Regions from separate parts of the Sporosarcina sp. 6E9 genome, predicted to be linked through region 1. Evidence: riboswitches for the same ligand, from Rfam matches in the RefSeq annotation. Region 1 holds a riboswitch; each other region holds the start of a gene.
What was found. A riboswitch is a leader RNA that binds a small molecule or an ion and turns the genes downstream of it on or off. The one in region 1 is predicted to bind S-adenosylmethionine.

Region 1 (5,389 bases):
TTGTTACTGGATGTATTTTCAAATTACTCCCCAAAATCAATGGTTGTATTAGTCGTCCCTCAAGTGTTTGTTCAATGGCGAAAACAATTATAACTTTAACAAGCATCGCAGGTGAAGCCACTAATGCGATGATTAAGATCGGAATAATTGCCAGAAACGAACCCAAATAAGGAATTAAATTTAATACACCAGCCAGGATTGCTAATAACACCGCATACTCAAGACCGATAATTGCAAACCCAATCCAAAACATTAGTGCAACAAAAAAAGCTACTAATAACTGGCCACGGATATATTGACTAATTTGCGTATTGATTTCTTTTAATAGGTTATACGTACTTAAGCGCATCTTTGTCGGAATGAATTTCATTGTATAGTAAGGTAAATTCCGACCATCTTTTAGCAGAAAGAACAAAATAATAGGCATCGTAATAAGTGCGATTACAATGTTAGTCATTGTTCCTAGCACACTGCCAATTCCAGAAAAGGTTGAATTCACGACACTGTTTGTCTGCTCGGAAACGGATTTTATAATGCTTTGATTCACATCGGCCAATTGATTCTGTAATTGGGAAAATATGTTACTTCTCAATAAATTATCGAATTGAGAAATGACTTTGTCCCAATAAGCCGGCCAGTTTTCAATAAGACGCATTGTCTCCTCACGTATGATTGGAATTAAGATGATAATCCCCCACACAACCAAACCAATAATGACCATAAAGACAATCGCTATTCCAGCAATACGTGGTATTTTCTTTTTTTCCATCCAATCAATCAAAGGATTTACCAAATAAAATAAAATACCCGCCATCAAAATTGGTAATCCAATCACACTGAAAAATCCTTTGATTGGATTAAATACATATGTGATTTTTGAAAGTAGGAGAAGGTTTAGAAAAACCAATAATGAGACCAGTAAAATTGTTACAACTTTATTATTTAAAAACCATTTCCAAAACCAAGTAGCAACAGTTTTTACATTTATTTTGTCTTTTTCTGGCTCCATTTTTTGTGCCTCCTGTTATATAATCATTGTTTACCACATTGTACCATGAGGTTGTGATTCACGAAAAAAAGAGCACTATTAATGCTATCAGTTATTTTCTCATGCACTCATCAAAAAGGTAGAATTCGATTATCTACATAATTTGTCGATAGATGAAACTATATTGTCATTGAAACGTAAAACAGTAAATGGTGTATAAAATATCTCGAAAAAAGAGAGCCTATCAATTTGTTATACTAATCACAAGAGAATAATTGTAGATTACATATTACAAAGGGAAAGGAGTTTAAAGTCATGGTAGATTAAAAATAAGGAGGTAGATAGTTATGGAAAGAAGTAACTTATTAAGTCAAATCGAACAACTGGAAAGAGAAATCTATGAGAAGAAAAAACAACTTTCAAACTTGAGACAGTCAGTCCCTGAACAACAAGTCAGGAACTATGAGTTTGAATTAACCGGTAACAAGAAAGTCTCTTTATTCGATTTATTTGGCGATAAAAATGAGTTGTTTGTCGTTCATAATATGGGGAAGAGTTGCTCGTATTGTACAATGTGGGCTGATGGTTTTAATGGGATTTATCATCATTTGATTGACCAAGCAAGTTTTGTTGTGGCGTCTCCAGATGCACCAGAAGTACAAGAGAATTTTGCAGCGGAGCGAAAATGGCGATTTCCCATGATTTCAGTAAAAGAAAGTTTATTCACTAAGGAACTAGGTTTCCAAAAGGGAAAAAGTATGTTGCCAGGCGTTTCGACATTTCGTAAAGATGATCAAGGTCTTATTTATCTTCATGCACAAGCACCGTTTGGACCCGGGGATGATTATTGTGTTACTTGGTCATTATTCGATCTTCTCCCTTCAGGCGCAAAAGATGTAGAAGTGAAGAATAAAATACTCACCGATTCCGACTTCCAGTTGACAAATAATATTGCAATTGGCGTCACTAATTATGAAGATGCAATTCAATTTTATAAAACGATTTTTGGGATGAAAGTTGAAAAAACCATTGAAAATGAAACAATGCTTTCAATGAGCGGTGTTAATTTCTTCATCGAAAAGGGCGATAGTAATAATGTGTTCTTCGAATTTGCTGTCGGTAATATTGATTCAGCAAAATGTGTTCTACTAGAGAACGGATGCAAAATTACTATGGAATACAATGAAAAAAGTTTAATGATTACCGATCCATTTGGGATGAGGTTTCATTTATTTGAATCATAATCTAAACCTATAAAAAGAAAAGGGGTAATCTTATGAGTTTAAGACCTTGTCCGTCATGCGGAAACAACGTGTCCAAACAAGCAGAATTCTGTCCGAATTGTGGACATACATTTGTAAGTAAAGAAAAGAGTAACGGAATTACATTTTGGGGTATAGTAGGTGCGGTCGTTGTAGCAATCCTCATTATCTCATTTTGTTAAAGGATGCTGAATAAAATCTATCATTTATTCAAAACAAGCAAACTTTTACGATTGAGTTTTTCTGCTGGATTTGGAGCATTTTCACTTTACACATTGAATAAATTTTACTTGAGGGATTTACTAAATTGGTCATTTGGAAAGTATTATTTAAATGACGTACTTGCAGGCCTACTTATTGTGGGGATTGTTAATATACTTTCGATTTATGGAAATCAAAGAAGACTTTTGCTAATTAAATTGCCGCGAATACTCGTATTCACTTTACTTTGCGGCATGTTTTGGGAGTATGTAACTCCAGTTTATTTACATTATAGTGTCTCGGATCCTTTCGATGTTGCGGCGTATATGTTTGGCGGACTTTGTTATTGGATTATAATTCGCATGAACCCAGTAAATAGACCGAACAGTTATAACTAACACTAACTTCTTGTTAATCCAAAGAGTTTAGTGTTTTTTATCTATAACTGTTGACTTAATCCCTAGTTATCATATAGGATTAATTATGAAAACAGAATATATATTCTTATCAAGAGTGGTGGAGGGATAGGCCCTATGAAACCCGGCAACCGTTTGCAAATTGCAATCAGGTGCTAAATCCAACGGAGCATTCTGTTCCGAAAGATGAGATGAAGGTTGCGACCTGCAAAAACTTCTTCTTATCGAAGAGGTTTTTTATTATTTCAAAAGGAGCTGGATGAAATGAAGTATGGATTTTGGTTACCTATTTTCGGAGGATGGTTACGGAATGTAGAGAATGAAGAAATGCCGCCAACATTCGAATATGCGAAAAAAGTAATTCAAGCTGGTGAAAGACTAGGTTTTGATACGACATTAATAGCTGAGCTATATTTAAATGATATTAAAGGTCCAGAAAGTGATAGTTTGGAAGCTTGGTCAACGGCTGCTGCACTTGCGGCTGTGACTGATAAAATAGAAATTATGGCAGCTGTGAGGCCAGCGTTTCACAACCCGGCTGTGACAGCGAAAATGACTGCAAATATCGATCATATAAGTAATGGTCGTTTTACATTAAACGTCGTTTCGGCTTGGTGGTAAGAAGAAGCAAAACAATACGGTGGTAATTTTACGGAGCACGACGAACGTTATGAACGAACATCGGAATTTTTAGATGTTTTAAAAGGACTCTGGACTGAAGAAGTCTTTAATTATGAAGGAAAATATTACACGATTGAAAATGCACGCATGCACCCTAAACCTGTTCAACGTCCGAATCCAATTTTGTATGCGGGCGGGGAAAGTAAACGGGGTAAGGAAACGATTGTTGAATCGTGCGATGCGCATGTTATGCACGGCGGAACAGTTGAAGAAGTCCAAGCAAAAGTAGATGATATGAAAAAGTTACGTTCAGATGCAGTGAAAGAGCCGTTTAGTTCGTTTGGATTGGCCGCTTATGTTGTATGCCGTGATACAGAAGAGGAAGTTCAAGAGGAACTCGCTAAAATCACATCTATAAAAGAAACTAGTGGCTATGCAGGTTATAAAGATTTCACAGGAAACTCCGAACTCGAACAGCAAGTAAAGTTGTATGATTACTCTGTATCGAACCGGGGTCTAAGACCAAATTTAATCGGTACGCCTGAACAAATTGCCGGGAGAATCCTAGAATTTGAGAAAGTAGGCGTTGATTTACTGCTCATTTACTGCTCTTGCAATTTTCTCCTCAACTTGAAGAAATGGAACGTTTTTCGAGAGATGTTATGCCTATAGTGGAAAGAAAAAGACAATTGGTCACAAAATAAAGGGGGTTATTTAAATGAGTAAAATATATATCATTCACGAGAATAGTGAATGGACGACGCATTTAACAAAACGGCTTGAGGAACTTGATGTGCCATACGAAGAATGGCATCTTGATCAGGGCATTGTCAATTTGACGGAAGAACCTCCTGAGGGGATTTTTTATAACCGGATGAGCGCATCATCACATACGCGTGGGCATCGATTTGCACCAGAACTTGCTTCTGCGACATTAGCTTGGCTGGAACATCATAACCGGGTAATCTTTAATGGGAGCAATGCATTGCGACTTGAGTTAAGTAAAGTCCTTCAATACACAGCGCTCAACGCGGCTGGGATTCAGACACCAAAAACGATTGCGACAGTTGGGAAGGAGAATATTTTCCAAGCTGCTGTGGAACTTGGAGAAGGGTCCTTTATAACAAAGCATAACCGGGCCGGAAAAGGACTTGGCGTCCGATTGTTTCATTCTTCGGAAGCGCTGCGTGAGTATGTCGACGGTACGTCTTTTGAAGAACCCGTTGACGGCATTACATTGATTCAGCAATATATCCAAGCGCCTCAGCCATTTATTACTCGGTGCGAATTCATCGACGGTAAATTCTTGTATGCGGTGAAAGTCGATACCTCCGAAGGATTTGAACTTTGTCCCGCGGATGCCTGTCAAATTGATGACATATTTTGCCCAACTGGGGAATCAAATCAGGAAGAAGCGCAGCCGAAATTTGAGATCATAGAAGATTTTAACGACCCGATCATTGAAAAGTACGAGCGATTTCTAATGGATAATAATATTAAAGTAGCTGGCATCGAATTTATTCGTAATGATGAAGGGGAAATATTCACTTATGATGTGAATACAAATACAAATTATAATGCCGATGCTGAAAAAGTTGCGGGGAAATTTGGAATGCTTGAATTGGCAGAAGTGTTAAAAGAGGCTTTAACTAAACCTTAGAAATTAATAGGCCTATTCATAAAAAATACCCTAGAAACTGCAGTTTTCAGCTTCTAGGGTTTTATCTGTTATTGGGGCGTAATTCGTTCCTCACTCATTAATTCAGAAACTGTTCCGAGGACATAACCTTTTTCTTGAATGTCCCGAATCATGCTGTCCAAACCTTCTGCCGTAGGTCTTGTCGGATGCATTAAAATCATCGTCCCATTTTCGACCTGGGAAGTGACGCGCTTAACCATTT
Region 2 (5,389 bases), on a different contig from region 1:
TCAACAAATGGCTCGTTAACACCTCCAAATGTTGTAAAACTTGGCTGGGGTGCTATCCAATCGACGATTGCTGTCATCTTATTATCCGTAAATGGCTTAACCGCTTTGCAGAACACAATCATTATAGCGGCTTTACCTTTCTCGTTCATTATATTACTAATGGTCGTCGCATTACTTAAAGGGTTAAAAGCGGAGATGCTGTTAATCAAGAGAAGAAAATAACAAAACCGACTTACATTTAGTTTCTTAAAATGTAAGTCGGTTTTTTATCTAGCTCCAGGCGCCTTGCGCTTTTGTTCTTAGCTTGGAATAAGTATTTTTTCGCGTTTTCCCACAATGTGGAGAAAGTCACTAACCATTGCGCTTGCTGTTGGGTACATGCCCGCTCCTGGGCCAATGAGCGTTAACGCTCCGAGGTATTCGGTATCCACGATGATTGCATTATCCACGCCGTCAACCCCGTATAGCGGATGATCCGAACCAATCACTACTGGACCAACACTTCCTGAAGGAGTTCCGTCCTCGTCTATTGAAATGTCTGCAATATGGCGATAACGTAGACCTTTTTCCGTTGCAGTTAATACATCAGACGCGTGGATTTTATCAATACCATTAACGGCAATGTCATCCCATTTCGGTTGACGTCCGAATGCTAAATCACTCAAAATCATCAGTTTTCGAAATGCATCTTTCCCGCCGATATCATCCGATGGATCTGCTTCTGCATACCCTTTAGACTGCGCTTCCTCAAGCGCGACTTCGAATGGTACGTTATCTTGCCTCATTTTCGTTAAGATAAAGTTTGAAGTGCCGTTCAAGATTCCTTGAATACGTCGAACCTGATCTGCTTTCAATAAGTTCTCAAGCGTGCGAATAATCGGTACCCCGCCTGCTGTTGTGGCTTCGAACCCGATTTTCACATGATGACTTTTGGCTAGTTTTATAAGAGCCGGACCATGCTTGGCAAACATCGCTTTGTTTGCAGTAATTACATTTATCCCTTTCGAGATTGCTTTCGATAGATACGTGAATGCCGGATCTTCTCCGATAATCGCTTCGAATATGAGGCCTATATCCGGGTTTTCGAAAACGTCGTGAATGGAATCTGTAATTTTGACGCCTGGCGTTTCGATTCTTTTTTTTGTGACGTCACGAACTACAATTGAAGAAATTTCAATTGTAAAACCCGTTTGCGACTTAATTTCATTCTTCTTTTCTTTTAATATTCGGTATATGCCTTCACCTACAGTACCGAAGCCAAGTATAGCGACTTTGATTGTCGACAAGTTGCCACCTCCATGGACTGTTTGATGAAAAGTCCCCATTTATTATATTCCGTTAAAAACCCGTCATGACCAAATTCCGTATTTATTAAACAAAAGTTAGAATTCTTCAATTGATGGCAAAATGCCCGAATTGATTCTGGCGGATAGATTAAATCATGCGTGAATCCCATCATGACTGTCTTTGCTTTAATTTGTTTTGCCGCTTCTCGAATTCCACCTCTGCCCCGTCCAATATCATGCGTATTCATCGCTCGCAGTAGTGTGCAGTAACTATTCGGGTCAAAATGCGTCGTGATCTTTTTTCCGACGTGATGAAGATACGACTCAACTTCGTACTCGCCACTATTCGATTCATCGCGTGCAAAACGCTCATTGAACAATTGACTGGATCGATACGTCACCATTCCAGCCATTCGAGCTGTTTCGAATCCCTTTACGTCAGCCGAATCTCCATAATTTCCATTCGCAAAATCATCATCGCTTTCAATTGCATGTAAGCCAATGCAGTTAAAAGCAATGCCATAAGCGCTTAGAGATGGCGTTACGGCAAGTGGCAACAAAAGATCCATATCATCTGGATAGAGAAGCCCCCACTCCAAAGCGCGCATACCACCAAGCGAACCGCCAATGACTGTATGCAATTTATCGATTCCAAGAACCGATAACGCCTTTCGCTCCGCATGCACCATATCTCGTATTGAGATTTCCGGAAATGTTTGGCGATAGGGTCTATTGGTTTTCGGGTTTATAGATAATGGCCCGGTAGAACCATCACAACCACCAAGTACATTAAACGAAATGACGGAAAACTCATTCGTATCGATGCTTTTTCCGTCGCCTACTAATCCATTCCACCACCCGGGCTCATCCACCGTACCGATAACTTTATGATTACCAGTCAATGCATGACAGACGAGCACGGTTGGTGCATGATCAATTTTTGCCCATTCGTAAGCGAGATGGACTTGGTCGAGTACAACACCAGACGCTAACATCAAATTTCCAATCTTCACAATTCCAGTCTCTACCATGGTCTCACCCCGTTTACTAATTTCAAATTATCCTGCAGTAACAGGAACAGCTTTTTCAATTGCTTGCGCAAGATCTGCAATAATATCTTCCACGGATTCAAGCCCTACTGCCAGTCGTATTAATTCTTCAGTAACGCCTGATTTTTTCAAGTCTTCAGGCCCAAGTTGTTGATGCGTTGTTGAAGCCGGGTGGATAATTAATGATTTAGCGTCCCCGACGTTTGCAACATGCGACCAAATATTGACGTTGTCAATGACTTTACGTCCCGCTTCGCGACCGCCTTTAATACCGAAGTTGACGATAGAACCAAAACCGTTTTTCAAATATTTCTTCCCTAATTCATATGAGGGATGTTCTTCCAGGCCGTTGTACGTAACCCATTCAACAGAAGGATGTTCTTTTAAGTATTTCACGACTTTAAGTGCATTTTCATTATGTTTTGGCACACGTAAGTGAAGTGTCTCTAGTCCTTGTAAAAAGTTAAATGCGCTATCCGGATTTAAACATGGACCGAAATCGCGTAATAGTTGAACTCGAAGCTTCGTCGCAAATGCAGCCCCTGCTGTATCAATTCCATAACGTAAACCGTGATACGTCGTATCTGGCTCTGTAAAACCAGGGAACCTCCCTTGTGTCCAGTCAAATGTTCCGGCATCTACTGCAATCCCGCCAATTGTCGTTCCGTGTCCACCAATCCATTTCGTAGCCGAATGAATGACGACATCTGCGCCAAACTCTATTGGATTTGATCCGTATGGCGAAGGAAAAGTATTGTCGATTAGAAGCGGAATCCCATTTTTATGTGCAATATTTGCAACTGCTTCGATATCCAATACATTCAGACTTGGGTTGCCGATTGTTTCCGCAAAAAACCCTTTTGTTTTCTCAGTAATTGCGTTACGGAAGTTTTCTGGGTCAGTCGAATCTACAAATTTCACATTGATGCCATATCGTGGAAGTGTCACAGCGAATAAATTAAACGTTCCACCGTATAAGTTTTCAGCGGCTATAATTTCATCCCCGGCTTCTGCAATATTCATTATGGAGAACGCAATTGCAGCCATTCCTGAAGAAAGCGCGACCGCTGCCGTTCCACCTTCTAACAAAGCAACGCGCTGTTCAAATACATCAACAGTTGGATTCGTAATACGCGAATAAATATTCCCCGCTTTTGTTAATCCAAAGACACCTTGGGCATGTTCCGTATCCGGAAAAACAAATGAAGTCGTTCTATGAATCGGTACAGCGCGTGAACCGGTTACTGGATCTGGCTCTTGGCCACCGTGTAGTAGTTGAGTTTCTGGTTTTAAGTTTGTCATTTTTCATTACCTCCAAGTTTTTTTATTTGATGGAAGTGCAGTGACGATTGGGGAAATTTAAATATAAAAATAACCCCCTTCGTGTAAGAAGAGGGTTATGCTTTCGCTAATTCCTCCTCTCATCTTTCAGATCGTTTGCACGAATCTGTAGGAAGTAGCACCTTTGCAAGTTGGACACTTGCTGGTTGCCGGGCATCGCAGGGCCTAATCCCTCCGCCGCTCTAGATAAGAGTATGATGATTCTGTTTTCCATCTTGTTACACAGTATAGAACTGACTATACAGAAAAGTCAAGTGATTTTTAAAAATAAGTTTCAGATTGTATTGTTAACTTCTTATTCATTCCCTAGTGCTTCTACTTTCACTCGCATTGAAGATTTTTCGCAGAAAAAAGAGGTGGACATCCACCTCTTTCAACTTATTTATTCTCTGCAAACACCTTTTTGATCACCGTAACAATAAAATCGAAATCCTCATCGGTACAGGATAGTGGCGGGCTAAGCGCAACAATATTGTTGAATCCAGCAACCGTATCACCGTTCCTTCCAACAATGAGTCCATTTGCCTTACAATCCCCGATAATCTTTGCGACACGCTCATTCGTCGCTGGCTCCCTCGTTTCTTTGTCTTCAACAAGTTCGATGCCTAATAGAAAACCAAGTCCTCTGATATCTCCAACAAAAGGATGATCTTTCAAGTGAGCCAACTCTTTTTGAAGTCGTTCGCCAAGTTCAGCTGAACGTTCAAAAAGATTTTCATCCTCCATAATCTCGATATTCTTTAATGCCACGGCACAAGCCGCTGGATTCCCGCCAAATGTATTTATATGTCGTAGATGGCTATTTTCCTCACCTGTATCGAACTTGTCATAAATATCTTTACGAACAGCCGTGACAGACAACGGTAAGTAAGCGCTCGTCAGTCCTTTTGCCATTGTAATGATATCCGGCTTCAGTTTAAAATGTTGATGTCCAAATGCCTTTCCAGTTCGTCCAAAACCACAAATGACTTCGTCAATAATGAGCAAAACACCGTGACGATCGCATATCTCTTGAACCTTTTCAAGGTAAACTGGATGCGGAATTAGTACGCCGCCCCCTGTTATTAGTGGTTCCATAATGATCCCTGCAATCGTTTCTTTTTGCTCCCAAATGATTTTCTCTTCAAACTCTTCTGCACGTTGAATATTATACTCCTCAACTGATTGCCCTTTTGGACGACGGTAATTATCTGGTGGCGCAACGTGTAGAAATCCAGGTGCAAGCGGTTCGTATTTGTATTTACGCAACGCCTGACCCGTTGCCGCTAATGCCCCCATCGAACTTCCGTGGTAGGCCCGGTAGCGTGAAATGAACTTATAGCGAGATGGATCCCCGTTTTGCTGATGGTATTGACGCGCTATCTTAAAAGCTACCTCGTTGGCATCCGATCCACTGTTCGAATAAATGATTTGGTAATCATCGCCGAGCATTTCATTTAACTTTTCAGCTAGCTTAATGGCCGGTTCATGGCTTTGCGTCATCGGCGCATACGCCATCTTTAACATTTGATCGTATGCCGCTTTTGCTAATACTTCACGACCATACCCTACGTTAACAGCCCAAAGCCCAGCCATTCCGTCAAGATAACGATTGCCTTCATGATCAGTTATCCAAGCCCCTTCTCCACTTTCCCATACCATTGGTGGACTCTTTTTATTGTAGGCGGATATATGATGCCAAACATTTTCCCGATCCTTTTCAACTAATGATTT
Region 3 (5,389 bases), 620 kb from region 1:
TAAAGACCGTGGAAGTTGTGCGCCGTCCATTGCCACAATATCTAATTTGTATTTGTTATCAACGATGTCTTTTTCAGAAGCACGAGTTTGATCAATTTCACCTGCAAGCGTAATCCATCCGAAACGTTCCAACATTTGAAGGGCTCGCGCCATACTAACCGGGTCGTTTGACAATGTTAACTTCATACCTTCTTTTACGTCAGAAACATCTTTATGCTTTTCTGAATACAAACCAATTGGTGCGGTAGGGACGGCGTGACCGATTGCCAAATTCGTCTTATGTTCTTTATTGAAAGCCTCTAAATAGACAGACGTTTGAAAGACGTTTGCATCGATACTGCCTTCTTCTAGTGCACGATTAGGCTGTATATAGTCATTAAATTCAACGAGTTTTACTTTGTAACCGTCTTTTTCCAGTAATGGAATAATGCTTTCTTTCAGTTGGTCTGCATAGGGTCCTGATGTCGCCCCGATTTTTAACTCTTTTTTATCTCCGCTTGCTTCGCCAGATGAACATGCAGCAAGGATGAGCAAAGTGGACAAGACTAGCAAAAAACTAATTATTTTTTTCATGTTATTTCCCCCCTATATTATCAATGAATTAAACAGTGACCTTTGAATGCTTTTTCCCTGGATGATTTATCGGCAATTGATTATTTCCGAATAAATTTCCGCGCATTGTCGACGCTGATACATCACCTTTTTTACGAATTAATCCACGTTCTTGTAGAACAGGCGTGACCAATTCTGCAAAATCTTTAAAGGATCCTGGTTTAATTGCGTATGTGATATTGAACCCGTCGACGTCAGCTTCGTTAACCCAGCGCTCCATTTCATCTGCGATTTTTTCAGGTGTCCCGACAACTACCGGGCCAATCCCGCCGATACCCACAAATTCAGCAATTTCTCGAATGGTCCATTTTTTGTTTGGGTCCACTTTCGTGAAAATTTCAACACGTGAACGCATTGAATCATTTTCAACATACTGCAAATCTTCATCTAGGTCGTATTCAGATAAATCGATTCCCGTCCATCCACTAAATAAGCTCATCGCGCCTTCAATGCTAATATGTTGTTTGTAATCCTCATACTTGGCTTCCGCCTCTTCTTGTGTTCGACCAACAATCGGAGTGAAAAGACTATACACTTTTATGTCTTCGCCTTTTCTGCCAAACTGTTCTGCCTGACCGCGTATTTTATCGACAAACTTTCGTGCAATATCAGTTGTTGGCATGGAAACATAAATACCTTCCGCATGTTCTGCAGCAAATGCACTTCCTCTTGGCGATAATCCAGCTTGAAAAATGACTGGTGTTCGTTGAGGGGATGGTTCGCATAAATGAGCACCTGGAACTGTGAAATACTTACCCTTATGTTGAATGTCGTGCACTTTGTCTGGATCCACATACATCTTTCTTTTGGTGTCACGAACGACGGCATCTTCATCCCAGCTTTGTTCCCATAATTTATAACAAACATCTAAATATTCTTCAGCGATTGAATATCGTTCATCATGTGCAATTTGTTCCGCAAGGCCCATATTTAATGCTGCGCTTTTCAAATAGGAGGTTACAATATTCCAACCAACCCGGCCCTTCGTTAAATGATCTAATGTCGACATGCGACGTGCAAATGTATAAGGATGTTCATGGGTGACGGACGCGGTAATGCCGAATGACAATTTTTTTGTAACTGCAGCCATTGCTGGAACAATCAGCAGTGGATCATTGATAGGGGATTGCACTGCTTGCCTTAAACTAGCGTCTCTTTTACCTTCATAAACATCATACGGACCTAGTACATCTGCTAAGAAAACGGAGTCAAACTGTGCGTCTTCCAATAACTTTGCAAACTCAATCCAGTAGTTTATATCCGTATAGCGATGTGCTTCACTGTCTGGATGGGACCAGAGTCCAGGAGATTGGTTACTCGGACAGTTCATATCAAATGCGTTTAATAAAATTCTTTTTTTTGTCATTATAAATTCCTCCTAATTTTTTGTTGCGTTTTAACTATGCAAAGACTGATTCGTTTCCAATTTCTTGGCGTTCCACATAACTTTCCAACATATTCGTTAATCCAGCAGGGAAGTGGAGTCGCTTTGTCGATTGTTCTTCCGACAGATTCGCTGTTGTGTATTGCAAAAACTTAAGGATATTCATTCTTCTTTCTGTGATATGTACGATTTCGTGATCATAAAACCATGCGTCGATTGTATTGTATACACCCCGGTTGATGTGAAAAGTCGCTTCAACCTTCCGGACGAATGAAAGATCCGGCAAATGAACATCCACGGTCATCAAATAACACCTCCTATACGAATAAATAAAAAACCCCCTTCTCAAGATGAGAAGAGGGCGAAATACAAAAATTAGCTGTAATTTCAGCCGTCTCATCTCGAAGAATACGAATGTATTCTACTGAACTTAGCACCATACACTTGAAAATTGCTGGTTGCTGAGGTTTCAAAGGGTCAGTCCCTCCACCTCTCTTGATAAGAAGCTTACTTATTCAATTTTTAATCGCCGATCGAATAGCTAGATTTGTCTGTTCGAACGTTAGATTGGATTCTATCTACCTTTTTCGAAAGAGTCAAGAGGTTTTCATAGAATAATCGGATATGAGTGAAAAGTCTCGTTATTTAACTTGAATCAAAATATGGTGACAGAAAAAACATGGAGATGTAGTGATAGTGACGAGTTATGCAAATCTTGACGTGTTATTGGATGAACTTACCAACTGAGGATATAGGATTAATGGACCATGAATTGTGCACTGATGATACTGAATATGCGCGAGATTGATTGTTTTTCAAGAGATAGAAGTTTATTGATGCATCATTTAAAATGGTTTGACAAATTGGAAAACTATAGTAATCTATTTTAAACGTATATTGAAAAAGGATGACAATAAAGGGGGATAAAATTGAATTCGCAAAAAGTTAGTAGTGGAAAAAATGATAAAAAGAACGGTTTTTTTAATAAGTTTCTAGACCTTATTGAGAAATATGGAAACAAATTACCCGATCCAGTTATGTTATTTGTGTATATTGCAGGCCTAATTTTAATCTGTTCTACTATTTTTTCCTTACTTGGTGTAACAGCGATAAACCCGGGTAACGGTGAAGAAATTATCGTTGTTAATTTGCTTAATGGCGAAGGAATCATCAAGATATTAACGAATCTCGTAGCGAATTTCACTAGTTTTCCTCCGCTAGGCTTGGTTCTGGTAGTAATGCTAGGTGTTGGACTGGCAGAGTCAACGGGACTTATTGGGGCCGTAATGAAAACAACCATATTAAACGCGCCTAAGAAATTAATTCTACCAACAATTGTGTTGGTAGCTATCGTTGGAAACGCAGCTGCAGATGCTGCAATGGTTGTGTTGCCTCCAATCGTTGCAATGATATTTATTGCATTGGGCCGACATCCCATTGCAGGCTTGGCAGCCGCGTATGCATCAGTTGCCGGTGGATTTAGTGCAAATCTGATATTAAGTGTTTTGGATCCGTTAGTTTCGGGCTTCACGCAGACTGGTGCTCAGATGATTGATCCAGAGTACATCGCAAATCCAGCGATGAACTATTATTTCCTAGTCGTTTCGACATTGTTTTTAGTTCCGACAGCTGTTTTTATCACAACTAAAATCGTTGAACCACGTCTTGGAAAATATGAAGGTGAAATCGAGACGTTGGATGAAGTGACAACAGCAGAAAAGAAGGGGCTACTTTGGGCTGGAGTTTCAGTAGCGGTAATGGCTGTTGTAATCCTCAGTCTATCAATTCCCGAAAATGGGTTGTTTAGGCATCCAGAGACTGGCTCCTTAACTGTTTCTCCCTTAATGGACAGCCTAGTGCCATTAATGATGATTTTATTTCTAGTACCGTCAATTATTTTTGGGAAAGTCGTGAAGGTCATTAACGATTCAAAAGACATGGCGAATCATTTGGCAAAAGCAATGTCTGGAATGGGTATGTATATCGTTATTGCATTCGTAGCGGCACAAATGATCGCCTTCTTCAATTGGAGTAATTTAGGTCCGATTGTTGCAATCAAAGGAGCCGAAACCTTAGAATCTATTGGGTTGAAAGGGCTTCCGTTATTAATAGGATTTATTATTGTGGCAGCACTTATTAACTTCTTAATCGCCAGCGCTTCAGCTAAATGGGCGATTCTAGCACCAGTGTTCGTACCGATGTTTATGTTATTGGGATATAGTCCGGCGTTGACGCAGATGGCCTATCGAATAGGGGATTCCATTACGAATCCAATAACGCCGATGCTTGCCTATTTCGCGATTGTCTTAACTTTCGCGAAAAAGTATGATCCGAAAATGGGGATTGGGACACTTATGTCGTCGTTGCTACCGTACTCTATTGCCTTTTCGATTATGTGGATTATTTTGTTCGCGGCATGGTATTTACTCGGTATTCCACTCGGCCCAGAAGGCGAATTATTTTTGAATCCTAAGTAAGTTTTAAGAGCATCCTACGGGGTGCTTTTTTGGCTTTATGCAACGAAATCTTGTTTTAAAGTTGTTTTCTCAACCGCTTCGTTTCTAAATCAGCCAATCTAACTGGAATCGGAATTCGACTTTCCTTGTTAATTAAGCTCATCGTGATTTCTGTAGCTGTTTGCAAGTCGATATAGTTTCCGCAAGAGATAAATATAGGCTTCACATTTTCATGGGATCGCAAGACTCTGCCGCATACTTCATTTTTTATGATGATATTTTCATAAGAGCCCGAAACATTGTCAGGCATCATAAAATCCACGTCGTCTATTTTAAAGTAATTTTTCGCGACGCCGATTGTGGGTTTATTGAAAAAGAAAGAAGCATGTGTTGCAATCCCCATATGGCGGGGATGTAGATAACCATTACCATCGAATATAAATAAATCCGGTGCTATAGAGAGTTTGTTAGCGGTCTCAATAACGAGGGGAAGTTCCCTGAAAGCTAAATATCCCGGAATGTATGGAACGGTGATTTTCCCGGCACTGGAGGTTTTTTCAACAACCACTTTCGACGCATAATCGATAACGACAATGCTACAGATTCCCCATTCTGCCTCATCTAACTCCTTATAAGCGATGTCTACGCCAGCACAGAATTTAATCCTATGAAATCTATTTTTTAAGCAGATATCGCGTGCGAGTTCGGTCTGTATGGCTTTGTATTTTTCAATAATCATTTATGCACCTTCTCGATGTAATCTTTTCCTAACACAACATGAATTATTCGAAATAATTGCACCGCCATATTTGGTGAAACATATCACTAGGGAAGGGCCCTATTTATTAGCAACTACATATACATTAAATTGACTTCTATATGATCTCATTATATATTTATTCATGATATTGAGAATCATTTTCAATCAAAACAAAGT
Region 4 (5,389 bases), 1.1 Mb from region 1:
TATTTTGGTCAAATAGATGTTGTCGTCAACAATGCATTAGTAGACTTCAAATTTGATCCAAACAAACAGAAACCGTTCACCGAACTCACTTGGGATGATTATCAAAAACAACTGGATGGTACTTTGAAAGCAGCATTTAATATAGTTCAAAGCGTCATACCTCAATTTATCGAACGACAAAATGGAAGCATTATAAGCATAGGGACTAATTTATATCAAAATCCGGTCGTCCCCTACCACGAATATACAACGGCTAAAGCTGGATTAATAGGTTTTACACGTAATATCGCTTCCGAGTTAGGAACACATGGGATAAAAGCAAATGTAGTTTCAGGCGGATTATTAAAAACGACCAACGCAAGTGCTGTTACAACACCAGAAGTATTCGATTTAATTGCCCAATCAACGCCATTGAAGAAGGTGACGACACCTCAAGATGTAGCCAATATGGTCGCCTATTTATCTTCGGAATATGCGGACGGTATTACAGGTCAAAATTTCACAGTAGATGGTGGTTTGACAATGAACTAGTCGCATAAATTGATAGTCTTTCAAAAACGGAGTATGCAAGACGCTTAAAAATGATGATTTTGGGGTGCAACTAATGACGAAAACTAAAGATAAACAACTACACTTAGGTGTTTTGCTGTATGGATGTGGACATCATCAAGCTGCTTGGTTAATGCCTGACTCTAGCGTTGAACGTATTGGAGACATTTCTTATTATCAATCTTTAGCACAGTTAGCGGAAAAGGGTTATTTTGACGCAGTCTTCTTTGCTGACAATCAATCTTTTCCAGCTAAAGATGCTAGTGATATGCCCGCATTTTGGTTTGATCCAATCGTCAATTTAACAGCTATTTCTCAAGTGACAAATCATGTGGGATTGGTTTCAACAATTTCAAGTACTTTTTCTAATCCTTTCACAGCTTCACGACAACTATTAAGTTTAGACCATATTACAAAAGGACGTGTTGGTTGGAATCTTGTTACGTCAATGACTGATTTAGAGGCGTTAAATCATAGTATGGAAGAACTGCCTGCTCATGACAAACGCTATGAGAAGGCAGATGAATTCGCTGCTTTAATGAATAAATTATTTCTTTCATGGGACAGCCATGAGTTTCTGCATCATCGAGAAGACAAAAAATTGATAAATCCATCAAACATTCAACCTGTTCATCACGATGGACCCTATTTTAAAGTAAATGGCCCCTCCACCACGCCAAAAAGTCCGCAAGGCAAACCAGTAGCCATGCAAGCAGGGGCTTCTAAACAAGGCATTGCATTAGCCGCAAAATATGCCGATGCAGTCTATTCCGTGTCATGGAACTTGAAGCAAGCAAAAAAGTTTCGTGAAAAGTTAGATGAACAAATTAAACAAAGCGAAGACAGCAATAGACATATTAAAGTTTTTCCAGGTTTAGTCACATATGTAGGTCATACTCATGAAGAAGCATTAGCCAAAAAAGCAGCATTAGATGAGCTATTGCCTCTTGAAACAGCTTTAAAACAGTTGAGTTTCTTTATCCAACAAGACAGTTCTCATTGGGAAATTGATAAAGAAGTACCTCAATTACCCCCAGTAGAAGAATTTACTGGTCCAGTTGGACGTTACGAAACGATACTAGAAATTATTCATGATACACAACCTACAGTAAGAGAATTATTAGGCTATTTGAATGCAGGCGGTGGACACCTCACACTGATAGGAACGCCCGCCGAAATTGTGGATCAGATGGAAATTTGGTTTGAAGCTGGTGTGGCTGACGGATTTAATCTTATGCCACCTACATTACCAGGTAGTTTAGAAGACTTTGTTGAACTAATCGTTCCTGAAATGCAAAAAAGAGGTATTTTCAGAAAGGCATACGACGGTCATACCTTCCGTGAACATTTAGGATTAACATAATAAATTATTATAAAATAATTGTCGATTGCCTGCTCAGTTATATGATCCTGATACGCATTTTTCGAATAAACAGCATAATGAAATCCCGCCAAATTTCATAAAGTTAGTTATGTAAGTGTTTTCAAATGACTTTTTTCTGTGACTAATCTCCCAAATCCCAAATATAAGGTTGACAATTTCCTCTTTTCTGTCTATGCTAATTCTCAATCAATTGAATTTACAAATTACTTTTACAACTGAATATACTCTTATTACGAGCGGCGGAGGGAATAGGCCCGATGAAGCCCGGCAACCAGCAGATGAATTTATCTGAAAAGGTGCTACATCCTACAGGTTTTCTAAACCTGGAAAATAAGAGGAGGAATTTTTCGGCCCTCTTCTTATGAAGGGGGCTTTTCTTTATCTTATGAATGCGTGGACCCTCATGTTGCAGAAGGATACGGAGACAAAGTTGCGCTGTTTGAATCATAAAGGAGTTGATTTGACTTTCAAGTTTATGTATTTAAGAATTTGATTTGCATAGGTGTCACACTAAAAAACTAGGAGGAATTATCATGAGTAAAGAAGTATTAGTTGCAAACAAAGAAGCATTGTATCAAAAATCATATTTTAATCGCATCGGTGAATTAAGCGAATTGGCGCCAGATGCTTTCAAAGCATTTGTACAGTTTGACAAGGCTGCGTTAGCTGAAGGAAAGTTATCGGTAAAGCTGAAAGAATTAATCGCCATCGCTGTCGCGCATACAACAGGTTGTCCTTATTGCATTGAAGTTCACGTGAAAGCAGGAAAATCAGAAGATGTGACAAAAGAAGAGTTGGCTGAAGCCATCCTAGTTGCCACTGCACTAAAAGCTGGTTCTGCACTCGCGCATGGCGTGAACGCATTAAATGCATACGATGAAACTGATGAAGAGGAGTTATATAAAGCGTCTTATTTCAATCGATTAAAAGAGTTTTCAGCACTCAACGGAGATGCATTCAAAGCGTTTGTCGATTTTGACGGACAATCATTGAAAGAAAGCGTGTTAAGCGTAAAGGAGAAGGAACTAATCGCAGTTGCTGTCGCGCACACAACGGGGTGCCCTTATTGCATCGACATTCATACGAAGGCTGCAAAGAAGGCCGGTGTCACTAAAGAAGAGCTTGCGGAGTCAATTTTGGTTGCCACTGCATTAAAAGCTGGTTCAGCTTTGGCACACAGTGTGAATGCGTTGAATGCATATGATTCTTGAGTTGTGATCAATAAGATTTAAATAGCCCTTGAAATACCCCTTCCCTGCTAAACTTTGCGGGACTGGGGTATTTTTCATCTTTTAAATTAGTCGTCTGTACTTGACGGAACATATATCATTTCCATTAATCATATCTCGTCAGTACGAGTTAGTTAGCGCTTTATTACACTGGGACCCCCCCTCTTTAAAATATGGTTTTAGGTAAACTTCATCGGATATTACTTTTTATCTCTTCAAACCACTTTAGAACGTCATTTGTGTGTACTAAATTATACTTGTATTCAGCTTGAAACCCGCCACTCTTAGCATCATATATTAATTTCAACTCTGTTGGCATATGTATTTTCTAATAATTAATAGAATCTACTTTTTGAAATGCCCCTCTAGTTGTCTCATCCATTGGATAAAATGGGTTTAACTTTCCTTTATAAGAATGTAGTGGAGCTCTTTTAGCATTACTGATATTATGTTACCTAGTTGAAGCTTCATATAATGGTCCAACACCTTTTTGTTGTGAATGATGCAATGTTGCAACACTACCTGCATCATCAAGAATAGGAGCAAGTCCGTATTTCTCAGATTCTTCCTTATTCGACAGAATCCAAGTATGTCCTTTCTATTCCTCTATTCCTTGTTTTTTTAATGCCTTTACAAATAGATAAATTACAAAAAAATCCAACCAGCTATTAATTTGGTTGGATTCTTTGTTTTTATATGGCAATATAGAAGCGATTTCTCTTGTAAGCTTTAACATTTATCATTTCTAAGTTATCCCAAGACAATGCAGCGCTAATAAAAAATCTCCCGGATGGTCACTTTTATATGGAGACCGAGGCCCATGAAACCTACTATTTTTCAAGAATAGATAAAGATTTGCAAGACAACATACTATCCAAGCAGAAAGATGCTGTGGCACTTTCAATTCAAATGGGATTTGTAAACGATTCAAACGATAAGCAACATTGTCTTGCGTTTGTTACATCGACTGATTCCAAGTTGATTGAATCAGTTGAAAAAGGTGAAATTTCATTAGATTGTTCATTAGAAAGGACGGAATAGTGAAAAGTGCCTGTGCAAGATTGAATCATGATAATTCACGACTTTAAATAAAAATTTAAGGGTATATCTACAAAGTTTTTCATCATGTTTCTTCTCCTCTATTACGAATGAACCCTAACCTTTATCACCTTAGTAATCTTCCCGCTCGCGTCACTCACTGTGATACTCGTAACGCCAGGTTCCAAGGCTTCCAAAGATATCATTGAGTCATCATCCTGCTCTGTGATTGCCACTACATGCGACTGTTCAACTTCCCATTTATAGCCCTTATCATAACCATTCAGCTTCGCCTGTGCCTGAATAGTCGTCACTTCACCAACTTTTAATGTGACATATTCCTCACTGACTACAATTCTGGTCAACTCATGCGCTTGTGGACGTTCCCGCCATGTCGAATGCAACTCAAAGAAGTCCAATTGCACGACATCTACACTGCCGCCCTTTGTATATAATTCAATCGCATTATTCGTCGGCTTTGTATAAATCAATTTGGTAAACGCGAATTCACCTTCATTGACAAATAACTCAATGGAAGATTCGTCTACAAGACCCCTTATCTTTATCTGTTTTCGCTCCATTGGGTAATCCGTTTCGTGGCGGTTACCAAACTGATACATATTTCCGTTACGATCCGTCAATTGTTCCAGTCCAGCATTTGAGCGATCTAAATAGATTTTATTGGCCGCTGTATCAACGCCAAATACAGCCTTTTCCTCTTCGGATTGGCGAAGACGAATACCGAACTCCTCTACATCATCCCATTCCACAATCATTTCAAATTCGAATGTTGTACTCGCAAATGCATCAATCGGATGGTCGCCTTCTAATCGGAATGCCTCCACATGATGTGTATTTGCCCGCAAATTTTCTATTTCCTGAATAGGTCCTTGGAACAGTCGAATACCACCATCTTCAATTGTCCGAAGTGATAACTCACGCGGAATCGACATGGAGCCCATCCATGGATCTGTTGGGGATTGGTATGGATAGCGCCAATTCGCCATCCAGCCTAGCCAAATTCTTCTGCCATCCTCATCAGGAATACCCGAAAATGACTGTGCCGCATAAAAGTCTTGGCCGAAATCAGTCGTTAGCACTGTTTCTGGAGAATTGTCATTAACAAACGTTGTTCCATCAAACTCTCCTATGAAATATTGAGCTGTAGAACCATTCGTTGCATCATTAT

Region 2: it holds a riboswitch for S-adenosylmethionine, as region 1 does, so the genes downstream of both, J4G36_RS12330 (O-acetylhomoserine aminocarboxypropyltransferase/cysteine synthase family protein) here and J4G36_RS06910 (LLM class flavin-dependent oxidoreductase) in region 1, are expected to answer to the same signal.
Region 3: it holds a riboswitch for S-adenosylmethionine, as region 1 does, so the genes downstream of both, J4G36_RS03750 (hypothetical protein) here and J4G36_RS06910 (LLM class flavin-dependent oxidoreductase) in region 1, are expected to answer to the same signal.
Region 4: it holds a riboswitch for S-adenosylmethionine, as region 1 does, so the genes downstream of both, J4G36_RS01230 (carboxymuconolactone decarboxylase family protein) here and J4G36_RS06910 (LLM class flavin-dependent oxidoreductase) in region 1, are expected to answer to the same signal.

What each region holds. Positions count from the first base shown of each region.
Region 1 covers NZ_JAGEMN010000001.1:1,324,368-1,329,756, reverse strand. Annotated here, with positions in the region: gene J4G36_RS06930 (AI-2E family transporter) at 1-1,009, opposite strand, end outside; gene J4G36_RS06925 (DUF899 family protein) at 1,336-2,232, shown strand; gene J4G36_RS06920 (zinc ribbon domain-containing protein) at 2,265-2,432, shown strand; gene J4G36_RS06915 (hypothetical protein) at 2,436-2,849, shown strand; SAM riboswitch class I at 2,953-3,060, shown strand; partial or broken gene J4G36_RS06910 (LLM class flavin-dependent oxidoreductase) at 3,132-4,192, shown strand; gene J4G36_RS06905 (ATP-grasp domain-containing protein) at 4,207-5,148, shown strand; gene J4G36_RS06900 (polysaccharide deacetylase family protein) at 5,217-5,389, opposite strand, start outside.
Region 2 covers NZ_JAGEMN010000002.1:148,612-154,000, forward strand. Annotated here, with positions in the region: gene J4G36_RS12315 (glycine betaine uptake BCCT transporter) at 1-222, shown strand, start outside; gene J4G36_RS12320 (homoserine dehydrogenase) at 300-1,286, opposite strand; gene metX (homoserine O-acetyltransferase MetX) at 1,244-2,317, opposite strand; gene J4G36_RS12330 (O-acetylhomoserine aminocarboxypropyltransferase/cysteine synthase family protein) at 2,345-3,637, opposite strand; SAM riboswitch class I at 3,754-3,869, opposite strand; gene J4G36_RS12335 (aspartate aminotransferase family protein) at 4,055-5,389, opposite strand, start outside.
Region 3 covers NZ_JAGEMN010000001.1:707,372-712,760, forward strand. Annotated here, with positions in the region: gene J4G36_RS03740 (MetQ/NlpA family ABC transporter substrate-binding protein) at 1-573, opposite strand, end outside; gene J4G36_RS03745 (LLM class flavin-dependent oxidoreductase) at 602-1,978, opposite strand; gene J4G36_RS03750 (hypothetical protein) at 2,013-2,300, opposite strand; SAM riboswitch class I at 2,390-2,501, opposite strand; gene J4G36_RS03755 (AbgT family transporter) at 2,926-4,473, shown strand; gene J4G36_RS03760 (endonuclease V) at 4,529-5,191, opposite strand.
Region 4 covers NZ_JAGEMN010000001.1:201,999-207,387, reverse strand. Annotated here, with positions in the region: gene J4G36_RS01240 (3-oxoacyl-ACP reductase) at 1-531, shown strand, start outside; gene J4G36_RS01235 (LLM class flavin-dependent oxidoreductase) at 605-1,912, shown strand; SAM riboswitch class I at 2,158-2,270, shown strand; gene J4G36_RS01230 (carboxymuconolactone decarboxylase family protein) at 2,467-3,144, shown strand; partial or broken gene J4G36_RS18425 (DUF600 domain-containing protein) at 3,353-3,481, opposite strand; partial or broken gene J4G36_RS18915 (ABC transporter permease) at 3,892-4,191, shown strand; gene J4G36_RS01225 (glycoside hydrolase family 32 protein) at 4,305-5,389, opposite strand, start outside.